Linked DNA regions of Roseateles amylovorans. Each later gene encodes a partner of the first gene's protein in a complex. Links are inferred from orthologs where the notes say so. Each region holds a gene or a part of one and is shown on either strand. Other genes may lie near its edges.

Region 1 (3,293 bases):
GTCAACCTCGGAAACCGTCTGCGCACCTGATGCCTGATTTGGCTATGCCAGCGGACCTTCCGAACCATTCCGGAACAAGGAACGCATCATGTCCATCGCCGATCTGAGCAAGGCTGACATCGTCAAGGCCAACGCCCGCAGCGCCAACGACACGGGATCCCCCGAAGTCCAGGTCGCCCTGCTGACCGCTCGCATCAACGAGCTGACCCCCCACTTCAAGCTGCACGCCAAGGACCACCACGGCCGTCGCGGTCTGCTGAAGATGGTCAACCAGCGCAAGAGCCTGCTGGCCTACCTGAAGAACAAGGACGCAGCCCGCTACACCGCGCTGATCCAGAAGCTGGGTCTGCGCAAGTAATCTGCGCATGAAAGCAAAGAGCCTGTCTGGAGACCCAACAGGCTCTTTGTCGTTTCTGAACGCCCGACCCGCTGCGCGGATTCGGGTGGTTCAATCACCTTGGAGTCGAGTTGACGTGGCGCTGCTGTGTCATTCCAACGCGCTTGGTCGGACGGCCGACGAAGCAGGCGCTCTGGAATGGCATCCCGCCAAACCCAGCTTCACTCCCGGTATTTCGCACCGCACCGCAAGCGGTCGCACAAACTGAGGAGATGCAATGAGCATGTTCAACAAGGTCGTCAAGAGCTTCCAGTGGGGCCCCCATCAAGTCACGATGGAGACCGGCGAGATCGCCCGTCAATCCAGCGGTGCCGTGCTGGTGAACATCGAAGACACCGTGGTGCTGGCCACCGTGGTCGCGAAGTCGGCCCCCAAGGCCGGCCAGGATTTCTTCCCGCTGACCGTCGACTACATCGAGAAGACCTACGCGGCCGGCAAGATCCCTGGCAGCTTCTTCAAGCGTGAAGGCCGTCCCAGCGAGCTGGAGACCCTGACCTCGCGCCTGATCGATCGCCCGATTCGTCCGCTGTTCCCCGAAGGCTTCTTCAATGAAGTCCAGGTCGTCGTTCACACCCTGTCGCTGAATCCGGAAGTCCAGGCCGACATCGCCGCGCTGATCGCCACGAGCGCTGCGCTGTCGATCTCCGGCATCCCGTTCAACGGCCCGATCGGTGCCGCCCGCGTGGGCTACATCAACGGCGAATACGTGCTGAACCCGGGCAAGACCCAACTGCTGGATTCCAAGCTGGATCTGGTGGTTGCCGGCACCGAAGGCGCCGTGCTGATGGTCGAATCCGAAGCCGATCAGCTGAGCGAAGACATCATGCTGGGCGGCGTGGTCTACGGCCATGAGCAAGGTCGCATCGCGATCGCCGCGATCAATGAGCTGGTCCGTGAAGCCGGCAAGGCCTCCTGGGACTGGGTCGCCCCGGCCAAGGACGAGCCGTTCATCGCCAAGGTCACCGCGCTGGCTGAAGAGTCGCTGCGCGCGGCCTACCAGATCCGCTCCAAGCAAGCCCGCACCCAGGCTTGCCGCGATGCCTATTCGCAGGTCAAGGCGGCCCTGACGGCTGAAGGCGTGACCTTCGACGGCGTCGAGGTCGATGGTCTGCTGTTCGAGATCGAAGCCCGCATCGTCCGCAGCCAGATCCTGGCCGGCGAGCCGCGCATCGATGGTCGCGACACCCGCACCGTCCGCCCGATCGAGATCCGCAACAGCGTGTTGCCGCGCGCCCACGGCTCTGCACTGTTCACTCGTGGCGAGACGCAGGCCCTGGTGGCGGCGACGCTGGGTACCGACCGTGACGCGCAAGTCATCGACGCGCTGGCCGGCGAGTACTCCGAGCGCTTCATGCTGCACTACAACATGCCTCCGTTCGCCACCGGCGAAACCGGTCGCGTGGGCAGCCCGAAGCGCCGCGAAATCGGTCACGGCCGCCTGGCCAAGCGCGCGCTGGTCGCGGTGCTGCCGACCAAGGAAGACTTCCCGTACTCGATCCGCGTGGTCTCGGAAATCACCGAGTCCAATGGATCGTCGTCGATGGCGTCGGTCTGCGGCGGCTGCCTGTCGCTGCTGGATGCTGGCGTGCCGCTGAAGGCGCACGTCGCCGGCATCGCCATGGGTCTGATCAAGGATGCCAACCGCTTCGCCGTGTTGACCGACATCCTGGGTGATGAAGATCACCTCGGCGACATGGACTTCAAGGTCGCGGGCACCACCACCGGCATCACCGCGCTGCAGATGGACATCAAGATCCAAGGCATCACCAAGGAAATCATGCAGGTCGCCCTGGCTCAGGCCAAGGAAGCGCGTCTGCACATCCTGGACAAGATGGTCGGTGCGATGGGTTCGGCCAATGCCGAGATCTCGCAGTTCGCGCCTCGCCTGTACACGATGAAGATCAATCCGGAAAAGATCCGTGACGTGATCGGCAAGGGCGGCGCGACCATTCGTGCGCTGACCGAGGAAACCGGCACGCAGATCGACATCGCCGAAGACGGCACGATCACCATCGCCTCCACCGACGGCGCCAAGGCTGAGATCGCCAAGAAGCGCATCGCCGAAATCACCGCTGAAGCCGAAATCGGCAAGGTCTACGAAGGCGCGGTCACCAAGATCCTCGACTTCGGTGCCCTGGTCAACATCCTGCCGGGCAAGGACGGTCTGCTGCACATCAGCCAGATCGCCCATCAGCGCGTCGAGAAGGTGACCGACTTCCTGAGCGAAGGCCAGATCGTCAAGGTCAAGGTCCTCGAGACGGACGAAAAGGGTCGCATCAAGCTGTCGATGAAGGCACTGCTGGACCGTGATGCAGCGCCTCAGCACGCGCACTCGGCACCGGAAGGCCAGGGCGAGTAATCGTCATGAAGGCGATCGCCATCAGCCACCCGGGTGGTCCGGAGGTGTTGCAACTGGTCGAGCGCCCTGATCCCGTCGCCGGGGCAGGGGAGTGCTTGATCCGGGTACACGCCTACGGCATCAACCGTCCTGATGTCCTGCAGCGCAAGGGTGCCTATCCGCCTCCGGCGGGCGCCAGTGACCTGCCGGGTCTGGAGGTGGCGGGTGAGATCGTCTCTGGCGATGCCGCCGCGCTGGCCGAGGCTGGCCTGAAGGTGGGCGATGCCGTCTGCGCGCTGGTCGCGGGTGGTGGCTATGCCGAGCTGTGCGTCGCACCGGTGGTGCAATGCCTGCCGGTGCCGGCCGGCTGGCGCATGGACGAGGCGGCGAGCCTGCCGGAGACCTTCTTCACCGTGTGGAGCAATGTCTTCGAGCGGGCCCGCCTGCAGCCGGGCGAGAGCCTGCTGGTGCATGGCGGCAGCAGCGGCATTGGCGTCACGGCGATCCAGATCGCCAAGGCGCTGGGGTCGACCGTGCTGGTGACCGTCGGCAGTGCGG
Region 2 (4,028 bases), 1.7 Mb from region 1 along the record:
TGGAACGTCGACAACGACGTGGCGGTAAGTAGCAATTGTTAGTAGGCTGCTCACCACTTTTAGGTAGTGCAACATCCGATGGACCGGGTCGGGTCTCCTCCCCAAGTGAGGCGGCAGTCGAGGTCACCGGATGGAAGAGCAACGTCGTCAGAACCATGTCTGCGCCACCGCTTGAAATGGCGGCGCAGGCAGAACAACAAGGTTTCACGACGCCAGAGCGCCGATGTCGAATCGGCGGGCTGGCGTCAGCGCCCAGGCATTCAGTCCGGATGATTCCCCCAGTCCCCCTCACCCCCCGCCGCTTGCGAGCCCGTCCCGGTAAGACCCGGACGTCAGGCTCCGGCCGTGGGCGGGCCGCGGTGTCGAATTCCTCGACATCGCGCTTGCGGGCCGGAACATCCGGATCGGGGCCTGCGACGCACGCGCCAACGCTGCAGCGCTGAACGGACGATCGGTCCGTTGCTTGCAGTCCAGGGCGATTCCTTCCACGGTTCTCTCGCGTTTCTCGTGCATCGGTCGAATCGCCCGCCGGTCCCTTTCCGGCGGCGGTTCTGATGTATGCGTCCGCGACTCGGGTCCGGACGCGGAGGAGAACTGATGAAACGCATGCTGATCAATGCGACGCAGCAGGAAGAGCGTCGCCTGGCCATCGTCGATGGCCAGAAGCTGATGGACTTCGAGACTGAAATCGAAGGCCGCGAACAGCGCAAGGGCAACATCTACAAGGCGGTCGTGACGCGCGTCGAGCCGTCGCTCGAAGCCTGTTTCGTGGACTACGGCGAGGACCGCCACGGCTTCCTCCCGTTCAAGGAAATCTCCCGCCAGTACTTCCGCGAAGGCGCCGATGTGCGCTCCGCCAAGATCCAGGACGTGATCAAGGAAGGCCAGGAACTGCTGGTCCAGGTGGAAAAGGAAGAGCGCGGCAACAAGGGCGCGGCCCTGACCACCTTCGTCTCGCTGGCCGGCCGCTACCTGGTGCTGATGCCCAACAATCCGCGCGGCGGCGGCGTCTCGCGCCGCATCGAGGGCGAGGATCGGGAAGAGCTCAAGGACGCCCTGGACCAGCTCGAATACCCGAAGGGCATGTCGCTGATCGCCCGCACCGCCGGCATCGGCCGCAGCGCCGCCGAGCTGCAGTGGGACCTGAACTACATGCTCAAGCTGTGGACCGCCATCGATGAGGCGACCCAGGGCAGCAAGGGTGCGTTCCTGATCTATCAGGAGTCGTCGCTGGTGATCCGCGCGATCCGCGACTACTTCACCGCCGACATCGGCGAAATCCTGATCGATACCGACGACATCTTCGAGCAGGCCCAGCAGTTCATGACCCATGTGATGCCGGAGACGGCTCACAAGGTCAAGCGCTACCGCGACGACGCGCCGCTGTTCAGCCGCTTCCAGATCGAACACCAGATCGAGACCGCCTTCAGCCGCACGGTGAACCTGCCGTCCGGCGGCGCCATCGTGATCGACCACACCGAGGCGCTGGTCTCGGTGGACGTCAACTCCGCCCGCGCCACCCGCGGCGGCGACATCGAGGAAACCGCCACCCGCACCAACCTGGAAGCGGCCGACGAGATCGCCCGCCAGATGCGCCTGCGCGATCTGGGCGGCCTGATCGTGGTGGACTTCATCGACATGGAGGAGTCCAAGAACCGCCGCGAGGTCGAACAGCGGCTGCGCGATGCGCTGCGCCAGGACCGTGCCCGCGTGCAGTTCAGCTCCATCAGCAAGTTCGGCCTGCTCGAATTGAGCCGCCAGCGCCTGCGCCCGGCGCTGAGCGAAGGCAGCCACATCACCTGCCCGCGCTGCAACGGCACCGGCCACATCCGCGACACGGAATCCTCCGCGCTGCAGATCCTGCGCATGGTCCAGGAAGAGTCCATGAAGGACAACACCGCCGCCGTGCATGTGCAGGTGCCGGTGGAAGTCACCAGCTTCCTGCTCAACGAGAAGCGCACCGAGATCACCAAGATCGAACTCAAGCAGCGCGTGACCGTGCTGCTGGTGCCCAACAAGCACCTCGAGACGCCGAACTACAAGCTCGAGCGCCTGCGCCATGACGACCCGCGCCTGGAAAACCTGCAGGCCAGCTACACCATGATCGAAGAGCCGCAGGACGAGGTGGGCATCACCCGCCGCGGCGCCGAGAAGAAGAACAAGCAAGAGCCGGTGATCAAGGGCATCCTGCCCGAGCAACCCGCGCCGATGCCGGCCCCCGCCGTCGCGCCGGTCAAGGCCGCCGAGCCGGTGGCAGCCGCTCCCGCACCCACGCCGGCCGCACCGGTCGACGCGGGTGGTGGCTTCTTCGGCTGGATCAAGAAGGTGTTCGGTGGTGCGCCCGCCCCGGCACCCACGCCCGAACCCGAAGCCAAGACCGCCGAGCCGGCCCGCAAGGACCGCGGCGAACGCGGTGAACGCAGCGGCCGGGGTGACCGTGGCGACCGCAACCGCCGTGGCGAACGCGGTGAACGCGGTGAACGTGGCGAGCGTGGTGACCGCGCCGAGCGGGGCGATCGTGGCGAGCAGAAGGCCCGCGACGGCAAGCCGCGCGGCGAAGGCAAGCCGGCACAGGACGGCGCCCAGGCCCGTGGCGAGCGGACGGATCGCGGTGAGCGCACCGAACGTGGCGAGCGCGGTGATCGTCCGGAACGGGGTGACCGTGCCGAGCGGGGTGACCGCAGCGAACGCGGTGACCGTGGCCGTCGCAATGAAGCACGCGCCGACAAGCCCGAACTGGCCGCGGACGCACGTCCCGAGGCCCGCGGCGAGCAGCGCCCGGAGCGTGGCGACCGTGCCGAACGCGGTGAGCGCAGCGACCGCGGCGAAGGCCGTCGTCGTCGTGAGGAGCGCGGCGATCGCCCGGCACGTACCGATGCCAACGGCGTCGTGGCCACGCAGGAGCAACTGCTGCCGGTCGCCGGCGCGGAAGCAGCGGATCTTTCCCAAGCCGCGCACGCTGAATCGCCCACCGCCTTCGCCGACACGCTGCCGGACGGTCTCGCGCTGAACCTGGAAACGGGTGAAGAGCGTCAGGGCCGCCGTCGCCGTCGCCGTGGTGGCCGCGATCGTGGCGCCGAGGGTGCGGAAGGTGCAGTCGAAGGCCAGGAGCTGTCGGCCGATGCCGGCGTGTCCGCCGACGGCGCCGTAGCAACCGACAGCGCCCTGAACGAAGGCGTTGCCGCAGACGGCCAGGAAGCGCCAGTCGGTGAAGACGCCGAAGGCCAGGGTGGACGTCGTCGCCGGGGTCGCGACCGTTATCGCCGCGACCGCCGTGAAGGCGAGCTGGCGGGCACCGAAGGCGCCGAGTCGCAGGACTCGCCGCAGCAGCTGGAACTCGGCGCGGAAGCGTCGGTGCCGGTCGCTGCACCGGCCCCGTCGGCACCTGTGGCGGTGGCCCCTGTGGCCGTCGCACCGGTGGCTGAGCAGGCCGTGGTGACCGCTGCCGCAGCCTCGCCGGCACCGGCACCGGCACCTGTTGCTCAGGCTCCGGCTCCCGCCGCGGTGCCGCGCTTCGAGTTGCCGATCGGCGACCTGAATGCAGTGGCCGAAGGTGCGGGCCTGGTCTGGGTCAACAGCGATGCCGACAAGATCGCCGCCGTGCAGGCTGCGATCGCTGCTGAGCCGGCGCCCGCGCCCCTGGGCCGCGAGCCCGCGCCGGTGGTCGTCAGCGATGACGGTCCGCTGGTGCTGGTGGAGACCCGCAAGGACCTGAACCAGATCAAGCTGCCTTTCGAAGCCTGATCCGACGGGAGCGCCGACCGGCGCTTCCCGTCCGCGCCAGCCGCCGCGGCCACACGCCCGGCGGCTGTTTCTTTGTGGGGTGTCGAAACCGCACCCCGCGCCGATGAACGCTGGCGAGCGCCGGGGATCCTCACCCCTGGATCCAGGCCCTCGACCTTCGAGACGGAGACCCTTCCTTGAGCCACGTTCCCACCGCCGCAGCGCCGCAGAGCGCGTCCGGCCACGCTGCCGCGCCCACGCTGCCGCCGCAGATTCCCTACATCATCGCCAACGAAGGTTGCGAG

What was found.
Region 2: the proteins of pnp (region 1) and N4261_RS21765 are in contact, whole or in part, in a cryo-EM structure (PDB 9QH0), measured with the Escherichia coli proteins. The link is inferred for Roseateles amylovorans from one-to-one orthologs.

Annotation. Positions count from the first base shown.
Region 1 is NZ_CP104562.2:3,562,525-3,565,817, reverse strand. Bases 202-3,185 are described here. They hold pnp (polyribonucleotide nucleotidyltransferase), read left to right. Parts: upstream 202-614; coding sequence 615-2,756; downstream 2,757-3,185. Other genes in these bases: N4261_RS14720 (NAD(P)H-quinone oxidoreductase), read left to right, coding at 2,762-3,185; rpsO (30S ribosomal protein S15), read left to right, coding at 202-358. Also shown: more of rpsO, read left to right, coding at 89-201; more of N4261_RS14720, read left to right, coding at 3,186-3,293. UniProt on the Escherichia coli protein: Involved in mRNA degradation. Catalyzes the phosphorolysis of single-stranded polyribonucleotides processively in the 3'- to 5'-direction. Also involved, along with RNase II, in tRNA processing.
Region 2 is NZ_CP104562.2:5,262,452-5,266,479, forward strand. The notes cover bases 226-3,944. They hold N4261_RS21765 (Rne/Rng family ribonuclease), read left to right. Parts: upstream 226-597; coding sequence 598-3,744; downstream 3,745-3,944. In the rest of the region: N4261_RS21770 (POT-type proton-dependent oligopeptide transporter), read left to right, coding at 3,984-4,028. UniProt on the Escherichia coli protein: Endoribonuclease that plays a central role in RNA processing and decay. Required for the maturation of 5S and 16S rRNAs and the majority of tRNAs. Also involved in the degradation of most mRNAs.